One region of the Methylorubrum sp. Q1 genome, then DNA from elsewhere that is predicted to be linked to it. Evidence: riboswitches for the same ligand, from Rfam matches in the RefSeq annotation. Region 1 holds a riboswitch; each other region holds the start of a gene.
What was found. Region 1 has a riboswitch for cobalamin ahead of E4V01_RS17735 (TonB-dependent siderophore receptor). Riboswitches for the same ligand answer to the same signal wherever they lie in the genome.
Positions count from the first base shown of each region.

Region 2: another riboswitch for cobalamin. It lies ahead of E4V01_RS15720 (TonB-dependent siderophore receptor); the one in region 1 lies ahead of E4V01_RS17735 (TonB-dependent siderophore receptor).
Region 3: another riboswitch for cobalamin. It lies ahead of E4V01_RS02390 (CbtB-domain containing protein); the one in region 1 lies ahead of E4V01_RS17735 (TonB-dependent siderophore receptor).

Region 1 is NZ_SRHQ01000019.1:20,638-27,165, forward strand. It holds gene urtA (urea ABC transporter substrate-binding protein) at 1-1,199, shown strand, start outside; gene E4V01_RS17730 (DUF1624 domain-containing protein) at 1,215-2,402, opposite strand; gene E4V01_RS17735 (TonB-dependent siderophore receptor) at 2,402-4,543, opposite strand; cobalamin riboswitch at 4,707-4,915, opposite strand; gene E4V01_RS17740 (DUF2778 domain-containing protein) at 5,273-6,445, shown strand.
Region 2 is NZ_SRHQ01000015.1:108,178-114,705, forward strand. It holds gene E4V01_RS15715 (hypothetical protein) at 1-137, opposite strand, end outside; gene E4V01_RS15720 (TonB-dependent siderophore receptor) at 288-2,531, opposite strand; cobalamin riboswitch at 2,652-2,852, opposite strand; gene E4V01_RS26580 (hypothetical protein) at 3,216-3,347, shown strand; gene E4V01_RS15725 (hypothetical protein) at 3,442-3,861, shown strand; gene E4V01_RS15730 (hypothetical protein) at 4,080-4,343, shown strand; gene ccmB (heme exporter protein CcmB) at 4,388-5,056, opposite strand; gene ccmA (heme ABC exporter ATP-binding protein CcmA) at 5,053-5,700, opposite strand; gene acnA (aconitate hydratase AcnA) at 6,421-6,528, shown strand, end outside.
Region 3 is NZ_SRHQ01000002.1:97,786-104,313, reverse strand. It holds gene E4V01_RS02405 (PAS domain-containing protein) at 1-1,294, opposite strand, end outside; gene cobO (cob(I)yrinic acid a,c-diamide adenosyltransferase) at 1,525-2,127, opposite strand; gene cobU (bifunctional adenosylcobinamide kinase/adenosylcobinamide-phosphate guanylyltransferase) at 2,127-2,660, opposite strand; cobalamin riboswitch at 2,727-2,928, shown strand; gene E4V01_RS02390 (CbtB-domain containing protein) at 2,969-3,148, shown strand; gene E4V01_RS02385 (CbtA family protein) at 3,179-3,952, shown strand; gene E4V01_RS02380 (DUF1636 domain-containing protein) at 3,945-4,352, shown strand; gene cobW (cobalamin biosynthesis protein CobW) at 4,349-5,383, shown strand; gene E4V01_RS02370 (DUF4349 domain-containing protein) at 5,380-6,276, shown strand; gene cobN (cobaltochelatase subunit CobN) at 6,290-6,528, shown strand, end outside.

The sequences.
Region 1 (6,528 bases):
GCCGGCTTCTCCTCGGCCTTGCCGCCTCTCCGCTGCTGGGTGCCCTGCTCGGACGTGCCCTTGCGCAGACCGGCGCGGGCGCGCTCGCCGTCACCGACACGGAGGTGACCATCGGCATCCTGCACTCGATCAGCGGCACCATGGCGATGTCCGAGACCGGGGCGACGCAAGGGGAGAGGCTCGCCATCGAACAGATCAATGCGGGCGGCGGCATCCTCGGCCGCACGGTGAAGGTGATCCAAGAGGACGGCGCCTCCGACTGGCCGACCTTTGCCGAGAAGGCGCGCAAGCTCGTCGTCAACGACCATTGCGCGGCGGTGTTCGGCTGCGTGACCTCGGCCTCGCGCAAGGCGGTGCTGCCGGTCTTCGAGCAATATAACGGCCTCCTGTACTACCCGACCTATTACGAGGGCCTGGAGCAATCCAAGAACGTGATCTACACCGGCCAGGAGGCGACCCAGCAGACGCTCGCCGCCCTCGATTGGGTGACGAAGGAGAAGGGCGCCAAATCCTTCTTCATGGTCGGCTCGGACTATATCTGGCCGCGCACCACCAACAAGATCGCCACCAAGCACATCACCAACGTGACCAAGGGCACGATCGTCGGCGAGGAATACTTCCCGCTCGGGCACACGCAGTTCAACTCGGTCATCAACAAGATCAAGCTCAAGAAGCCGGACGTCATCTTCGCCACCGTCGTCGGCGGCTCGAACGTGGCGTTCTACAAGCAGATCAAGGCGGCCGGCATCGACCTCAAGAAGCAGACGCTGGTCACGGTCTCCGTCACCGAGGACGACGTCGATGGCATCGGCGGCGAGAACATCGCCGACGCCTATTCCTGCATGAAGTACTTCCAGTCGCTGAAGAACCCGGCCAACGAGGCTTTCGTCGCCGCCTTCAAGAAGCGCTGGGGCGACAAGACCGTCATCGGCGACGTGACCCAGGCGGCCTATCTCAGCCCGTTCCTGTGGAAGGCGGCGGTGGAGAAGGCCGGTTCCTTCGAGGTCGACAAGGTGATCGCCGCTTCACCGGGCCTCGAGCTGAAGGACGCACCGGAAGGCGTCGTGAAGATCCACGAGAACCATCACCTCTGGGCCAAGACCCGCGTCGCCCGCGCCCGGCCAGACGGGCAGTTCGACGTGGTCTACGAGAGCCCGGAGTTGATCGAGCCGAACCCGTTCCCGAAAGGATATCAGTAGGCGGCTCGGGCGGGGTCAGAGGTAGCTCAGACCCCGCCACCGGCTTCGCCGCTTCAGCCGGACCATCCAGAGGCAGGCCGGGTAGAGGGCCAGCGCGAACACCGCCGCGATCAGCCAGATCTGAAACGGGGCGTCGGCTTCGACCCGGCCGGAGGGACCCACAAGGCCGAAGGCGGCGAGGCCGTCGTAGGTCAGGCGCAGGGCCCACAAGTGCAGCAGGTAGAAGAACAGCGGCGCCCCGCCAAAGACGGTGAGCCAGCGTAGACGCCGTTCCGGCAGGCGCTCGAACAGAGCGAGCAGCAGCAGGCCGGGACCGAGGGTCGCGAGCAGGAAGTCGGCCGAGGGCGGATACTTGGTGAGGTTGACGAAGGACAGCGCGGTCGCGCCCCAATCCTGACCCGCCTGCCATGGATGCGGATCACCGTAGCCGTTGAAGCCGCGCAGGATCAGGAAGGCGGCGAGGCTCGCGAACCCGAGGGCGACGAGGCGTCGGCGGCGCGTGCCCGGATCGACGCCCGCGCCGTAGAGCGGCCCCAGCGCGTAGCCCGCGGCGATCACGCCGATCCAGGGCAGCACCGGATAGGAGGTGCGCGCCGCGCCCCAGGGCAGCGGGATCAAGCCGCGCTGATGCAGCACCGCCCACAGGGCGTAGCCCATCTGATCGGGCGTGAGCATGATCCCGTCGAGCGCATTGTGCCCCAGCATGATCGCCAAGCCTACGCCGATCAGCGCCGGACGCGGCAGCCAGAGCAGTGCGGCGAGCGCCATCATGCTGAGCCCGATCGCCCAGATCACCTGCAGGTAGAGGATCGGCGGTAGGAGGGCACGGGTCCAGGCCAGGTTGACCAGGGTCACTTCGAGGGCGACCAGGAAGAGTCCGCGCTTGATGAGGAAGGCGGAGGCCGCGGCGCGGCTGGCGTGCTTCTGCCCGTAGAGGCTCGCCGAGAGCCCCGTCAGCAGCAGGAAGACCGGGGCGCAGACATGCGAGGCGGCCCGCGTCAGGAACAGGCCGGGCGGGGTTGCCGCGAGGTTCACCGGGTCGCTCACCTGGGCGTGCAGGTAGAAGAACTCCCGCACGTGATCGACCAGCATCAGCAGCATCACGAGCCCGCGCAGGGCATCGATGGCGCCGATGCGGGTGCGTGGCGCGGCCCCCGCCCCGATGGGAGCCGGGCCGGGGGCCGCCGCCTGGCGAGCCTTCATCAGAACCGCACCGTCATCGTTCCGGTGAAGCGGCGGGGCGCACCGGGATAGACCCGGAAGCGGTTGAGGGAGCTCTCGTAATACTCGGTGTCGAACACGTTCTCGATGTTCAGCCCGAAGCGGAAGTTCTCGTAGCGGTAATAGGCGAGCGCATCGACCGCGATGTAAGCTGGCAGGGAGAAGCTGTTGACCGCATCCGCCGCCCGCTCGCCGACGCCGCGCACGCCGCCGCCGAGCCCGAGCCCCTTCCACGGGCCGGCCTGCACCTCGTGGACGGCGAGCAGGCTGCCGGAATGGCGCGGCACGTTGATCAGCGGCGTGCCGGCCGGCAAGGTCGGATCTTCGGTGACCACGGCCTCCGCGTAGACGTAGCCCGCCAGCAACTTGATCTCCGGCGTGATCTGGCCGGCGGCGGTCAGCTCGAAGCCCTGGCTGCGCGCCCCGCCGACCGCCACGGAGAAGCCGCTGCCGTTGGCCTCCGGCGTCAGCACGTTCTGCCGTTCGATCCGGAAGGCGGTGCTGGTCAGCGCCAGCGCGCCGCCGTAGAGGTCGAGCTTGGCACCGACCTCGTAGCCGATGCCGGTCTCCGGCGCGAACGGCCCGGAGGCGGCGACGGCGGCGGCATCGGGACCGATATTGGGGCGGAAACTCGTACCGACATTGGCGTAGAGGGAGAATTCGGGCAGCGGTTGGTAGACGAGGCCGGCGCGGGGCGTCGCGGCAAAGTAGGTCTGATCGACCTGGGACCGCGGGATACGCTCGCGGAACGACTGTTCGAAGAAGTCGAAGCGCACGCCGAGCAGCGCCTTCCATTCGGCGGTGAGGCTGATCTGGTCCTGCGCGTAGAGGGCGGTGTTGGTGATCCGCTCGAGGTTGTTGCGCGGGATGGTGATCGGCGGCAGCGGCTGGCCGTAGCGCGGATCGTCGATGTCGATCGCGTAGGGGCTCGTGCGGAAGTTCGAGCGCAGATAGAGCACACGGCTATCGGTGCTCTCGCGCTCGAAGCCCAGCAGCATCGTGTGACCGATGCCGGCGGTGTCGAAGCGCCCGACCACCTCCGCTTGGCCGATCGCCGTGTCCCAGCGGTAATCGCGCACGTTGCGATCGCGCGAGACGGTGCGGTTGTCGGCGGCGATGGCGCGGATCTCGGCGGATTCGCCCTCCAGCGTGCCGGTGTTGAAGTGGGTGGCCAGCCGCATCTGCCAATCGGCGTTGAAGCGGTGATCGACGCGGACCTGCATCGTGTTGTTGGTCTGATAGGTGCTCTGGCCCGGCTCGCCGAGGAAGCGCGAGATCGGCAAGAGCCCGAGCCGCCCGTTGATGGCGATGACGCCGCGGTCAAAGACGATGCGGTTGCGCAGGAACTCCGTCTCGACGGTGATGCGCGTGTCCGGCGTGATCTGCCAGCTCAGAACGGGCGCCACGAGCAGCCGGTCGCTGTCGACGAAATCGCGAAAACTGCCCTGGCGGCCGGCGGCGAGATTGAAGCGGTAGGCGAGCGTGCCCTCCTCGTTGAGCGCGCCACCGGCATCGACCGTACCGCGGAACTGCCCGAACGAGTCCCACAGCCCGCCCATCTCGACGAAGCGCTCGGCGGTCGGCTGCTTGGTGATGATGTTGACGAGCCCGCCCGGATCGCTGCGCCCGAACAGCCCGCCGCCGGGGCCTTTGAGCACCTCGACGCGCTCGACGTTCTGGGCGTCGGGCGGGGGCGGCGTGCCGCGGTTGAGCGGAAAGCCGTTCTTGTAGATCTCGGACGTGGGCACGCCGCGGATGGCATAGCTGAACACCGACAGGCCGCCGAAATTGTTCTGCTGCGCCACGCCCGGCGTGTAGTTGAAGACGCGATCGACGCGGGTGGCGGCGAGATCCGTGATGACCTCGCGCGGCGCCACGGTGACGATCTGGGGCACGTCGCGCTGGGGCGTGTCGGTCTTGGTGCTGCTCACCGCGCGGTCGGCGCGGTAGCCCGGCGTCGGCCCGATCAGGCCGATCGTGCCGGCGGCGCTGGTCCGGCCGTCCGATGCGCCGTTGCCGACGCCGCGGCCGTCGCCCTCGACCGCCAGTTCCTCGAGGGTGACCGATTCCTGCGCCCGCGCCTCCGGGCCGTGCAGGCCGGCGCAGAGCAGCGCGGCGAGCATCCAAGGCGGGCGCCGGATCGAGACGTCGATGGCGTTCAGGCTCGTCCGAACTGTCACAAGGCGCGCTCTGGCTGTTCGGACGCAGGGCCCGAGCGGGTGCCCCGCCGGGAGCGCAGGGGAACGCTCTCGCCGATCAGGCACGCCGCCGGAGCACCCCGCCCGGGGGACATCGTCGCGCCAAGGCAGGTCTCCTGGCTCACGGGTCAGCGCCCCCGTCTCGGCCTTCCCGGTGCAGGGCACCAGTGACCTTCGACGACGGAGGCTCGCCGCTTACAGTTGCGGGGGCAGCTTCGGCCTCGCCCGGACGGGCTTACCGAATTCCCTCTTAGCCCTCGGACATGCATCCGGGGAACCTTGGCCGCAGCAACTTCGCTGCGATGCGGCGCAGGGTCAACATGCCAACGAATGAAATGTAACAACATTACACAGCCTGTGGCTCGCAGAGCACAAGGCTCGGCGACGTTCTCCATGACTGCACACCGCGCCCGTCCGGGGGGAAAGGCCGCGCCTCGTGGCGCGGCGCAGCCGTCGAGAAACAGCATCGAACGTTTTTCAAAGGACGTGACCGAGCTTTAGGCAAGATTAACCAAGATCCCGTTGAATGACGAAGGCTTAAGGTTGATCCTTCCCTAATCGGCGAAGCCATCTCGTTTTGTCATTCTGGCACAGATAGGCCGGGGATGACGGCGGGAGGCCGTATGGGATCCGCGTTGTCGAGTACCGCCCGCAATGGACATCGCCGAGCTCGTCCAGAGTCGCTCCGCCCGGCCCGTCATCCGCCGTCGGCGCCGCCCGCCTGTCGCGGCGCTCGCGCTGACCGCCCTCGGCGGTCTCGCGGTCGCCGGGATGCTGCAACCGCAGAATCGTGCCGCGCCCGCCCCCGTGGAAACCGCGCAGGTCTCGGGCGAGGCCGAAGGAGCGGAGACCGTGCAGGCCGCGCCCGGCGCGTTGGCCTGGATGCTCGACCCCACCCCCGTTCTCGACACCGCGCCCCGCGGCTTCGTCCCCCGGACCCCGCAGGTGTCCGCCTTCCGGGCGCCGCCCGTGGCGGAGCCTGCCCCATCGGAGCCGGTCACGACCCTGGCCGCCCTCCCCGCGGATCAGGCCGACGACACCGCGCCCACCGTCACGCCGCGCCCGGCTGTGCCGACGGCCCGCCTCGCCCTTACGGTGCCGCTGCCGGTGCGGCGGCCCAACGAATTCCGCTACGAGCCGCGCATGCAGACCGCCCGGGCGGCGACGCCTCGGATCGCCACCGCATCCACGGCGCGCGCCTCCGCCGAGCCAACCCGCAGCGTGTTCAGCGCCGCGGTCACCGACAACCGCAACTTCCTCGAGAAGATGTTCGATCTGCCGGGCTCTGCCGCGCCGTCCTCGGACAGGGCGATGGCCTATGCCGGGCTCGACAGCGGCGCGGTCGATTCGGCCGCGCGGCGCCGCGTCGTGCCGGGCCCGGTCTCCGAGCCGGGGGTCGCCGTCTACGACATCAGCGCCGCCACCGTCACGCTGCCGAGCGGCGAGGTGCTGGAGGCGCATTCCGGCCTCGGCGTCGCCCAGGACAACCCGGACCACGTCCATATCCGGATGCGCGGCGCCACCCCGCCCGGAGTCTACGACCTGCGGGAGCGCGAGGCGCTGTTCCACGGGGTGCGGGCGATCCGCCTCAACCCGGTCGGCGGCTCGGCCGCCATCCACGGGCGCGACGGCATCCTCGCCCACACCTACATGCTGGGCCCGAGCGGTGCCTCGAACGGCTGCGTCGTGTTCCGGAACTACACCCGCTTCCTTCAGGCCTATCTGAGCGGCCAAGTCCGGCGTCTCGTCGTGGTGCCCGGTACCGCCCCCGGAATCTTCGCCAGCCGGCGCAACGCCACGCCGCGCCGCTCGGCCTCGGCGGATTAACGGGTTTCCAAAGGGATCATCCCTTTGGCGGGGCATCGGGGCGGCGCCCCGATCTCTTTTCAGGGCTCTGCCCTGGACCCGCG
Region 2 (6,528 bases), on a different contig from region 1:
GTCGTGTTGGTCTGGCGCTGGATAATCGTGCCCGGTGGGAACGGCCCTCCGGGGAGGCCCGGGGGGCCAGCCTGCGCGATGGCCGCGCCAGAGCCGAGGCAGCTCAGAACGGTGACGGCGAGAGTGATGCGGTGCATCGACGAGCTCCTGAGAGAAAGGGCGCCTTCGCACATCCCGAGGGCGGGCGAAGGATCCGCTATCCGCAAGGCAAGTCCTCTATCGGCCGTGCGGTTTCCCGTGAGGCCTGCGGCGTGGTGGCGACACGCGCAGGCGGCCCTGTGCGTGGTTCACCACGCGATCGTGTAGGCGACCTCCAATGAGCGCGGGCGCCCGAGAACCCAGGCGGTACCGATGCCGTTCACGGCGCTGCCATCGACCGGGTAGACTTTGTCGAACAGGTTGAAGACCCGCAGCGACAGGCGGGAGCCGGCGGTGACTTGGTGGTCGAGGCCGAGATTCACCAGCGTGTAGGCCGGTCGCCGCGCGGTGTTGCCGAAGTCGGAAAAGACTTCGCCGACATGCTGGAGGCCGACGCGCCCCTCCCAGTCGCGGGCGAAGGCCCAGTTGACCCAGAGATTGGCCACCTGCTCCGGCACGTTGATCGGCTGATTGCCGGCATAGGAGACGGCAACCCCGCCGACATTCTGGGTGAAGTCGTCGTACTGCGCGTGCAGCAAGGCCAGGTTGGCATCGATGCGCCAGCCGGGGGCGGGGAGCCAGGAGAGCGCGGCCTCCGCGCCGAGAGAGGATTGCTGGCCGACCTGAGTCGAGACCGTCGGCTGGCCCGGAACCGCCGAGATCAGGTTGTCCTTGACGATGCGGTAGCCGGCCAGGGTCCACTCGACGGCGCCGCCGAAGACGAGGCCCTTGGCGCCGACCTCGACCTGGCGACCGGTCGAGAGTTCGAAGCCGGCCAGCGATTGCGAGAGGGTGATCAGGCTGTTCACCGGATCCGTCGCGGTGGCGTATTGCGCGTAGAGCGATGTGTCCGGCGTCGGCTCGTAGAGCAGCGCGAAGCGGTATCCGAGGGCGCGGAAGGAGCGCTCGAAGGTCGCGCCGCTGCGCAGATCTTCCCGGTAGAGACGCGGCGCGTCGAAGCGCACGCCGGTGAGGAACGACAACCGGTCGGTCAGGAACAGCCGATCCTCGGCGAAGACCGAAGCCTGGTTCGTGCGCGTGGCGTAGCCCGGGCTCGCCCGCCCTTCCGGCGGAAAGAAGCCGGGATCGTAGCCGTTCAGGGGCACGCTCGTCGGCGTTTCGGAGAAAGTGAAGTTGTTGGCGTGGCGGAAGCTGACGTGATTCACGTCGAAGCCGGCCGAGAACGTGTTGGCGAACCCGAAAAGGGCACCGCGGAACGTCGCGTCGAACCGATTCCCGACCTGTTCCTGGCTATGATAGATTTCGAGATAGTCGGAGCGGTCGACGAGGCCAGTTGCCGGGTTGAAGCGGTACTGCTCGACGTCGCGCCAATGCCGGCGGCTTTGAAGACGGTAGGCAGTGTTGCGCACCGTCACATCCGCCGAGGGGGTCCACTCCGTCCGGAACTGCGTCCAGTTGTCGGTCCAGGCGATCTTGGAATCGCGGACGTTGTAGTTGTTGAAGCGGATGGCGTCGGGGACACGCCCGTTCACCAGCGGCGTGCCCCAGTAGCGGGTGGGCTCCTGGTAGCCGAGATCGTGGCTGAGCGTGAAGGCGAGATCCGGATTCGCTTGGAGCGTCAGTGCACCCGAGACCGCGAGGTTGCGGAAGTCGCCCTCCGGCGTGATCCAGCCGTCGGCACGGTTACCGCTGACATTGAGGCGATAAGCCAGGGCTTCGCCGATCGGCCCGGTCGAATCGACCGCCGCGCGGGCGATGCCGTCCTCGCCGAGCCCGAAGCGGGCGACGTTGAGCGGCGTGAACAGCGGCTTCTTCGAGACGACGTTGACGATGCCGCCGATGGCTCCGTCCCCATAGAGAACGGAGGCTGGCCCGCGCAGCACCTCGATGCGCTCCACGTTCCACGTATCGAAGGGGAAGGTGACGGTGTTGGCGCCGACGTAGAGCCGGGTGCCGTCGAACAGCGTCTGGATCGAATTCTGCCCGGCAAAGCCGCGAGCGGTGAAGAACCCGAGTCCATTGCCCGGCGAGCCGAAGGCCGTGATGCCAGTGCCGTTCTGCGACACGGCCTCCAGCACGCTGGTCTGACCGCGCAGACGTATGGTCTCGCCCGAGATGATGTCGAGACTTGCGGGCGTTTCCAGCGGCGTGAGACCGAGCCGGCTCGCCGAACGCGACGGCGTGCGCAGGTTGAGGCCGACCGGCGAGGACTGCGTCAGACTCGGCGTCCGCAGGGCTGCGGCGGCGTCCGCGCCGACGGCGTCGGCCGGTGGATTGGCGAGCAGGCCGATCCCGGCGCCGCCTTGCACCGCGATCTCATCGAGATGCGTCAGCGGTGCTTGGGCCCGAACCGGACCGGACAGAGTGAGGGGGAGGGCGGCGAAGACGGACAGGAAGGGCCGGCCGCAGGAGCGGCGGTGAAGGGGGGACATGATGGAAACGATGCCTCGGCAACGACGGTGGCACGTCACCGCGACCGAGGCCGGTCCACTGCCGGCCATGGGCCTTCAGCGTCTCGACACCTGCTGGGACACCCCGCCCGGCATGGCTCGCGTGTGACCACGGCTGACGGCAGGTCTCCTGGCTCGCGGGTCGTCGCCCTCCATCGTCTTCCCAGGCGAGGCGCGCCCAGTGACGTGGTGATGAAGGACTCTCCGCTCACAGTTGCGGGGGCAGCCGCGGGATCGAGCTCGAAAGCCCTCTACCGCGTTCCCTTTTGATCCCTCACGGGAACCGTCAACGGTCAAGCTAAGGCCAAGGCTACGCTTCGGTCAATGCGCCCGGCGCGTTTCGGGAGACCGGTGTGAGGGGCGATCCACAATCGCGGACCATGCCGCGAGCGAAACGGAACGGCAGCCGAAAAGAAAAAAGGCCGCCCCGAAGGACGGCCCGAAGTCTAGGGAGGAAACGCCCAAGAAGGGCTGCAGGACCGCGACGCCATCGCGATCCGGCATGGCCCTGATTTCTCAGTTTGCAGTGCACAAAGCAATCGCTGGCGCGTCGGATCGGGCATGCATTCCTCGCATATGTTCGGTTCCGATCTCCCCCGGTCCGGCGGAGCCATTCTGCCGCCCAAGGGTTTCGGTCCTCCGAATGCTTCCTCATGGATGCCAGAGATGCCCCGTTGGATGCTCGCTTTCCCCGTCGTGCTGATGATCCTTGCAGGGCTCGTCGTCTTCGCCTTCACGCGGACCGGCCCGACCGACAACCAGAATACCCACGCTCCCCAGACTGGACAGACCCGCTGACGCCGCCGAGGTCCGGAACGCGCCGGCCCCGGAGCCATTCCGGCCCACAAATTGCGAGGATCGGTGCGGTCAGAATCGTTCGGTGGGGTCCTCCATGCGGATCGGATTCGTTCTCGTCTCGAGCGTCCTCCTGCTTCCCTCCGGGGCTTACGCATTCGAGGCGCATGCGGACGCAGCGGCCTTCGCGGTGGCGGCCCGTCACCATGTCGGTGAGCGCTTCACGCTCGATCATTGCCACCTCGTCCAAGCGACCGACGACGAGATCACCTGCATCGGCCTGTTGCCGGAGGATGCGGCCGGCAATGTCCGCTTGGCCGGCAAGCTTCTGATCCGGGTTGCGGCCGCGGAGACGAGGGGCCGCACACGTGCCCTCGCGCTGTGCGCCGGTGGCGCTCTGGACGAGGCCTGCGAGGTGAGCGTTGCGGGTGAAGTGTTCGACGCCTCCCCTTCGTTCGGACTCGGCGAGGCCCATCTGATGGGCCTGCGCGAAGCGACGATCTGCTGGCCGGACTGAGTGTTTCTCACAAGACTCCCGCCGCGCTGTCATCGCCGGAGCGAGTACGGTCAGGGACCGGGAGTTTTGTGAGGCACTCTGAGTCCGGCGAAGGTCTATCTAGCTAGCCTGATCCTGCCAGCGCGGTACGCGCGCACCGATGTGAGGCCGATCTCTAGCGGTGGACCCGCGTGAACCCTCGAGGATCTAGTGCGTTCGAGCTCCAAGGGAGTTTGTCGATGATCACTCGTCTCTCGTTCGCTGCGGTTCTGGTCGCGGCTCTCGCCACCTCCGCCGCCGCCCAAGGGCCGGCGCAGACCGGAACCGGAGGTGGTCCGACTTCAACCATCTACGCGCCGAACACCTCTGCCGTCGGCCAGACCATGCCGCCCGCCGGGGCGGGCGGCGTGCAGCGCGACGAGGGTAATCCCGATCGCGAGACCGCCATGGAGAAGAAGGACGACAAGATCGACACCGGAATCTGCATCGGCTGCGACAAGTAGTTCCCGCACGCCGAGGCGCGGCCTCCTGAGCGTTTACGCCCGATTCATTCCGACCAGCGCAAAGCCGCGGCGGCGGCCAGGGTGCCGACCACCGCCGCGATCAGGCTCAGGGCGGCCAGCACCGTCAGCGGGGTCGTGAACGGCACCGTGCCGCCCAGTGCAGCCTCCGCGGCCGAGACCCCGAAGATCAGGGTCGGGACCATCAGGGGCAGCACGATGATGGCCAGGATCAGGCCGCCCCGACGGATGGTGGCGGTCAGCGCCGCGCCGACCGCGCCGATGAAGGCCAGCGCCGGCGTGCCCAGGGCCAGCGTCAAGGCCGTGGCACCCATGGCTTTCGGGGAGAGGGCCACCAGCAGGCCGAACAGCGGCGAAGCGAGCGCCAGGGGCAGTCCGGTGGTGAGCCAGGAGGCCAGGACCTTGGCCAGCACCACCATCTCCAGAGGCACGGCAGCGCCGGTCATCAGGTCGAGGGAGCCGTCCTCTTCGTCCGACTGAAACAGTCGGTCGAGACCGATCAAGGTGGCCAGCACCGCCGAGAGCCAGAGGATCGCGGGGCCGATCCGCGACAGCAGGTTCATGTCGGGCCCCAGCGCGAAGGGCACCAGCACCACGATCATCAGGAAGAAGACGAGCGAGAGCGCGCCCGAGCCACCGACCCGCGCGGCCAATTTCAGATCGCGGGCGAGGAGGGCGGAGAAGGCACGGATCACAGCCAATCCTCCGCCTCGGACGCTGCTTCAGAGGCTGCCTCGGGTGCTGCCGGGCCGATGCGCAGCTCGCGGGCATCCTCCAGGCCGAGGGCTTGGTGTGTTGCAGCGACCACGAGCCCCCCTTCGGCCCGGTGACGTTCCATCAGTCCGGCGAGAACCGCCTGCGAGGCGAGGTCCAGGGCAGCGGTCGGTTCGTCGAGCAGCCAGAGGGGGCGGCGGCAGACGAGGAGGCGCGCCAGCGCCACCCGGCGCCGCTGCCCCGCCGAGAGATAGCCGACCGGCAACCGCGCGACGTGCGGCAGGCCCATCGCCTCCAGGGCGACCTTCGGTGAGGCGGCGGGATTGCCGAGAAGGTCGCGGGCGAATTCGAGATTCTCGGCGGCCGTCAGCGCCGATTTCAATCCGTCCCGGTGCCCGACGACATGGAGGCATTCCGGCAGGTTCGCCTCGCCGATGCCCTCGGCACGAATGGTGCCGGCATCGGGCTTGAGGCGGCCGGACAGCATCGTGAGCAGGCTCGACTTGCCCGCGCCGTTGCGCCCGGTGACCATCAGGCCTTCGCCGGGTCCGAGCGCGAACGAAAGGCCGGAGAAGATGCGGCGTCCCGAGCGGCGGCAGGCCAGATTCTCGACGATCAACCGCACGGATCGGCCTTCGATGAGGGAGAGGTCCGCACGCTTCGTCTCGGTCCTGGCTGTCGGATCGCCTCGCCTGGCGCGAGGAGAATACCGGGACATCTCGCGGGCGGAGAGGCCGGTCTCGTGCGGCCTATAGCGGATCGTTCGGTGCCGCGCGAACCGCTCGGGCCGCCGACGCATTGATCGGTGATGCCGCACGGCAGTTTCACGGGACGGGCTTCCATGGATGCCGAGACGGCCGCGCGGGCTCCGCCCCACCCGTCGGAAGAGGATTTGGCCCGCGATCCCGCCGCCATTGCCGGGCGCGCGCACTGGGGGGCGCGACTCGCACGCCTGCCTCCATACCAACGCGCCGCGTTCTGGGATGCGGTGCGACGCTGCTGCGCCCTGGCCGCCGACGGGCATGGGACGCATCGATCGGGCGCGGCCGCGATATCAGTCGCGCGCCTGTGTCATCGGACCAGTAGCGGCCAATTTCGAAACGTTCTATAGACCGGCCCAGGCTGCGCCGCGCGATCATTCAAGGGCGTCCAAACCGCCCCTCGCGCACCATCCTGAGTGTCATTCGCGGGCCTCCCGGCCGCCGGGAGTTCCCCGAGGGCACTCGCTACCCGGGCACCCCCGGGGCGGCGCGCGCTCCTTGGAGCGCCTCCGGCCGAACACCTCTCGTGGCGCAGGTTATGCCTGCTCCGTGTTCGCTAACGCCAGCTCAGGACCCGACTCGCCGTGGCATCCCTCGACAGCTTCAAAGCTCGCCAAACGCTTCAAGCAGGCGGCAAGACCTACACCTACTACTCGATTCCCGAGGCGGAGAAGAACGGCTTGGCCGATTCG
Region 3 (6,528 bases), on a different contig from region 1:
CGACCGACCCGCCGCGCTTGACCGTCCTGTCGGCGATCGCGGCGACGACACCCAGCAGGTTGCGCGCCCTGTGCTGCAACTCGTTGACCAGAACCTCCAGGCGTGCCTGCAGCATGCACCGATCGTTGACGTCGATGTTGACGCCCGCCCATTTACGGATCGTGCCGTCGGGGCGCGTGATCGGCACAACGCGAACGTTCGACCACCGCCACGACGCGCTGGACGCGTGCCACAAGCGATACTCGGCATCGACCGCGCTCCCCGCGGCGACCGCCGCGCGCCACTTCTGTTCGGTCGCCGCCCGGTCATCGACATGGATCGCATCCAGCCAGCCGGAGCCTTGCCACTTGTCCAGCCGCTGGCCGGTGAAGGCGCGCCAGCCTGGGCTGTCGGCGACGATGGACCCGTCTGGGTGCGCCTCCCAGCTGAACTGGCCGAAGCCCTCGACGAGCCCGCGGAACCGTTCCTCGCTTTCGCGCAGAGCCGCCTCGGAACTCTTGCGCTCCGTGATGTCGCGCACCGTCCCCTTCATGCGCCGGAGGTGTCTTCCCGCGCCGGCATCGATCCGACCCTGCGCCCCAATCCACCGGAGTTGACCGTCCGCGCGCCGGATTCGACACTCGAAGTTCCACTGCCCGCCCGCGGCGATGGCGTCTCGGAAGCCGGCGTCGACTGAGTCCCGATCCTCCGGCGTAATATGATTGAGGAACGTGTCGTAGGTCCACGTGGGCAGGAGTGCTTCGTACCCGAAGATGCGATCGTGCTGCGGTGAGCGCCAAGCGTCCAGCGTGGCGAGGTCGATCTCCCACACGCCGACATCGCCCGCCTCCAATGCACGCGCGAGCCGCTCCTCGCTCACCCGCAACGCCGCCTCGGTGCGCAACCGGCCGCCGATCTCGAAGCCAACCATGTGTGCTGCAATCACCGCGCCGGCTTCGTCCCGCATGGGCGTCAGGTAGGTGTCGAACACCTCGCTCCCGCCCAGGTCGAACGGTTGAGCCGGCACATGCACGCTCTCCCCCAGGAACACACGCTCGTAGAGGGGGGCGACGACCGGCCACGTGTCGGGGAACGCTTCGGACAGAGGGCGGCCGAGTGCGCCGGGGTGTCGGTCACCGAACAGCCGCGCGGCCGCCTCGTTATAGACGAGGATGCGCTCGGGTCCGCAGGTGAGGCCCGATATGAGCGGGCTGGCGAGCACTTGCTCGACCATGAGCTTGAAACGCTCCGTCCACCGCCCGACCGGGCCGAGCGGCGTCGCGCTCCAGTCATGGTCACGGATGTAGGCGGGCATCCCACATTCGCGGCCGATCCACGGCTCAGAAACTTGCGTCATGGATCCATGAGGCGGACGCCGTCGGCCGGGTCAATTGATCGATGTTGGTTTCGTGCGCTTCCGATGCAATGAATGCGACGTGTCCGCTCGCAGTCATGACATCAACATCTGCTTTCCGCCCTGAGCAGCCCTTTGCCGCGTCAATCAGATTGGGTTTGGAATCCAGAATCGCGCGACGACGCGCAAACTCAGAACTCGATCCCCTCCTGCGCCTTCACGCCTGCGGAAAAATGGTGCTTCACGCTGCCCATCTCGGTGACGAGGTCGGCGGCCTCGATGAGCGCCGGTTTGGCGTTGCGGCCGGTGACCACGACGTGGAGGTCGGGGCGCCGGGCGGCCAGATCCGCGAGCACCGCCTCAAGGTCGAGGTAGTCGTAGCGCAGGGCGATGTTCAGTTCGTCGAGGACGAGCAGGCGGATGCTGGAATCCGCCATCAGCGTCTTGGCCGTGTCCCAGGCGTTGGCGCAGGCGGCGATGTCGCGGGCCTTGTCCTGCGTCTCCCAGGTGAAGCCTTCGCCGAGCGCCTGCCAGACGATCTGGTCACCGAAGCTTTTCAGCGCGCGGGCCTCGCCCGTGTCCCAGGCGCCCTTGATGAATTGCACCACGCCGACCCGGTGGCCGCGCCCGAGCATCCGTAGCACGAGGCCGAGGGCGGCCGTGGTCTTGCCCTTGCCGGGGCCGGTATGGACGATGAGCAGGCCCTTCTCGATCTTCTTCGAGGCGACCTCGGCGTCCTGCACCGCCTTGCGCTTGGCCATCTTTTCGCGGTGGCGGGTATCGTCTTCGGTCATCAAGGATTCTCACGTAAGGGTTTGACCGTCAGCGGCAGGCCGGCGACGGTGAGCACGACCCGGTCGGCGTCGCGTGCGAGCCGCTGGTGCAGCCGCCCGGCCGCATCGCGGAAGCGGCGGGCGAGCGCGTTGTCCGGCACAATGCCGAGGCCGACTTCGTTGGCCACGAGCACCAGCGGGCCCGGCGCCGCGGCGCAGGCCCGTGCCAGGGCCTCGGTCGCCGCATCGAGATCGGCCTCGGCCAGCAGCAGGTTGGTGAGCCAGAGCGTCAGGCAATCGACCAGCACCGGCCCGGCTGCGGCGGCCACCGCCTCCGGCAGGGCCGTCGGCACGTCGAGGGTGTGCCAGGAGCCGGAGCGCCGCGCCCGGTGCTCGTGGATGCGGACGCGCATCTCCTCGTCCCAGGCCTGCGCCGTGGCGATGTAGAGCCAGGGCGCGGGACAGGCCTCGATCAGCCGCTCGGCATAGGCGCTCTTGCCCGAGCGCGCGCCGCCGAGCACCAGGGTCATCCGGTCGGGTGCAGCCTCCGTCATGCCGGCCGGTTTGCACCGGGCGCGTCCGTTCACGCAATGGCGCTTTGCATGCGCCCCGACTCCGCGTTACAAGCGGCGGGTGACGGTGCCCCGGAAACGGGGTGAAAAGGGAATGCGGTGAGAGGGTTGTTCAAAAACCCCGATTCCGCGGCTGCCCCCGCAACTGTAAGCGGCGAGTTCCTGCCACGAGCCACCGGGTGATCCGGGAAGGCGGCAGGCACGATACCAGCCGCGAGCCAGGAGACCTGCCGTCCGGCGAAGTTTTGTTCTCGAACGCCGCCGGTGGGGCGGCCGGAGCCCGTGACCCGATGACGACTGCGACCCTTCAGACCCAGGCCGCCACCCGTTCCGCCGAGGGCGCCCGTGCGCTTCTCGTCGCCGCCTTCCTCGGCCTCGGTCTCGTCTTCGTGGCGGGCTTCGCCCCGGCCTCGGTGCTGCACAATGCGGCGCACGATTTCCGCCACGCGCAGAACTTCCCCTGCCACTGATCCGCGCATCCTGCGGCTTCAAGCAGCTCCATGATCATCCGGTTGCTGTCGGCGGCGCTTGTCGCCGGCTTCCTCGCGTCCGTCGTCGCGACGGGCCTGCAGCTCACGCTGACCTCCCCGCTGATCCTTCAGGCGGAGACCTATGAAGGCGAGGGCGCGCATGCCGCCCTCGCGCCGTCCCCCGATTCCCCCTTCGCCGCCCTGATCGTGCCGGCGCATGCGCCATCCCAGCACAGCCACGGCGAGGGCGGGCACGACCACGGCACGGCCGACGAATGGCAGCCCGCGCCGGGCCTGCAGCGCATGGCCTTCACCGGGCTCGCCACGCTGGTCGGCGGCGTCGGCTACGCGCTGCTGCTCGCGGCGGTGATGCTGGCTCTCCGCCGCGAGCCGACCCCCCAGGGCGGACTCGTCGTCGGCATCGCCGGCTTCCTCGCGGTGGCGCTGGCCCCCGCCATCGGCCTGCCGCCGGAACTGCCCGGCATGGGCGCGGCGCCGCTCGTGCTGCGCCAGTCGTGGTGGCTCATGACGGTGGTGGCGACCGGGCTCGGCCTCTACCTGATCGCCGTGCGGCGGGTGCCGCTGACGATTCTGGGCGGCCTCGTTCTCATCGTCGCGCCGCATCTCGCAGGCGCGCCGCAATCGATCGACACCGTCTCCTCGCAGGTGCCGCCGGCCACGGCCGCGCAGTTCGCCGCGCGCTCGCTGGCCATCGGCTTCGTGTTCTGGGCGGTGATCGGGCTCGCCTATGGCTGGGCCTGGGGCCTGTTCGGCCGCGAGGCGGGTGCCCGTGCGAATGCCTGATCCCGATACCGCCATCCTGTCGGTCTGCACCACCTGCCGCGCGGCGGGCGATGTCTCCGAGCCGCGCGCCGGGGCCAAGCTCCTCGCCGCGCTGCTGGCGGAAGTCGGGCGCGAGCCCGTGCCGGGCCTGACGATCGAGGGCGCCGAGTGCCTCTCGGTCTGCAAGCGGCCCTGCACCGTCGCGGTCGTCTCGCCCGACCGCTGGACCTACGTCTACGGCGACTTCGACGCGCTCGAAGACCCCGAAGCTTCCGCCCGCACTATCCTGGCGGGTCTGCGTCGCTACCTCGAGACCCCCGACGGCGTCGTGCCCTGGCGCGAACGGCCGGAGGCGTTTCGCAAGGGCGTCGTCGCCCGCATCCCGCCGCTCAAGGCGGCCCGAGGGGAGACCCCATCATGAGCCTCGTCGAAAAAATTCCCTGCACCATCGTCACCGGCTTCCTCGGCGCCGGCAAGACGACGCTCGTGCGCCACACCGTCGAGAACGCCCGCGGGCGCCGGCTCGCCATCATCGTCAACGAGTTCGGCGATCTCGGCTTCGACGGCTCGTTCCTCGCCGCCTGCGGCATCGAGGGCTGCAACGAGGATTCAGTGGTGGAGCTGCCCAACGGCTGCATCTGCTGCACCGTGGCCGACGATTTCGTGCCGGCGCTGACCAAGCTGCTCGACCGGCCCGAGCCGCCGGAGCACATCCTGATCGAGACCTCCGGCCTCGCCCTGCCCAAGCCTCTGGTCCAGGCCTTCCAGTGGCCGGCGATCCGCTCGCGGGTCACCGTGGACGGCGTGGTCGCCGTGGTGGACGGCCCGGCGGTCGCCGCGGGGATGTTCGCCGAGGACCCCGACGCCCTCGCCAACCAGCGCGCGGCGGATCAATCGGTCGATCACGACAATCCGCTGGAGGAGGTGTTCGAGGACCAGATCCTCTGCGCCGACCTCGTGGTGCTCAACAAGGCGGATCTCCTCGACGCGGCGGGCCGCGATAAGGTCCGCGCCGACATCCAGGCGCACCTGCCGCGCGCCGTCGAGATCGTCGAGACCGAGCACGGCCGCCTCGACCCGCTTGTGCTGCTCGGCATCGGTGCGGGGGCGGAAGACGACCTCGACGCGCGCCCCTCGCATCACGGCGAGGGCGAGGATCACGACCACGACGATTTCGAATCGGTCGCGATCCCCGTCGGCATCGCCGGCAGCCCGGAAGATCTTTCCGCCCGCGTGGAGAAGGCGGCCGAGACCGAGGGCGTGTTGCGCATCAAGGGCTTCGCCGAAGTGAAGGGCAAGCCGATGCGCCTCGTGGTGCAGGGTGTCGGCCGGCGCGTCGCCTCCCATTACGACCGCCCGTGGAAGGGCGCGGAGCCCCGCGACGGACGCCTCGTCGTCATCGGCCTGAAGGGCTTCGATCAGGACGCGGTCGCCGCCGCCCTGCGCGGATGAGCCGGGGCGAAGCCGCAGGCCGGCTGCCGCGCGGGCTTTGGCTCGCGGTCCCCGTCCTCGCCCTTCTCGCCGGCTGTTCCGACAGCCGGCATGAGGCGGACGGGGCGATGCGGATGGCCCAGGCTCCTGCGCCCGCGCCCTTCGTCCCCGCCGCGCGCGAGGGGAGCACGGCCAAGCTCGCCTACCGCCACGATCTCACCGTCGGCCTCGGGCCGGACCGGGTGGCGCCGCACTTCGCCGCCGCCCGCGACCGCTGCCTCGACGCGGCCGCGACCTGCACGCTGTTGAGTTCCTCGATCCGCGACGGCGGCGGCACGCGCCAGCCGCAGGCGCAGGTTCAGGTGCGGCTGCCGCATGCCGCGGTCGCTCCTTACGTCGCCTCCGTCACCGCGCCCCTGCCGGGCGAGGCGGCGGGCGATGTCGTGCTGATCGAGCAGGCGACCCGCGCCGAGGATCTGACGGCCTCCATCGCCGATACCGGCCGGCGGCTGGCCCAGCTCAACGATTACCGCACCCGCCTGACCGCGCTCGCCGAGAAGCCGGACAACCGGGCCGAGGATCTGATCAAGATCGCGGGGGAACTGGCGCAGGTCCAGAGCCAGATCGAGGAGGCGGAAGGGACGCGCCGCGGCCTCGACGAGCGCGTGGACACCGAGATCGTCACGGTCGATTTCCGCACCAGCCGGGCGCGGGCCGGCGCCTTCGCCCCGGTGCAGGAGGTCTGGGCCCGCAGCGGCCCGATCCTCGGCGAGAGCGCGGCCTCGGCCCTCCGCTTCACCGTCGCGAGCCTGCCCTGGCTGCCGATCGTCCTTTTTGCCGCCTTGCTCCTCCGGCTGGTCTGGCGCATCCGGCGCAAGCGGGCCCATCCGGCGCGCGTCCAATCGGAGCCGTGAGGGCGCCCGCGCCATGCACCTGATCCGCCTCGATACGGTCTCCCTCGACGAGGGCGAGGCGGCGGTCGATCTCGGCCAGAGCCCGGGCGACATCGTCTTTCTGTCATTTACCGATACGGACCTCGCGGCCGTCGCCCGGGCCCACGCGGACGAGCCCGGGCTGCCCTCGCTGCGGCTCGCCAAGATGGCGCAACTGCGCCACCCGATGTCGGTCGATCTCTACGTCGATGCGGTGATCGCCCGCGCCAGGAT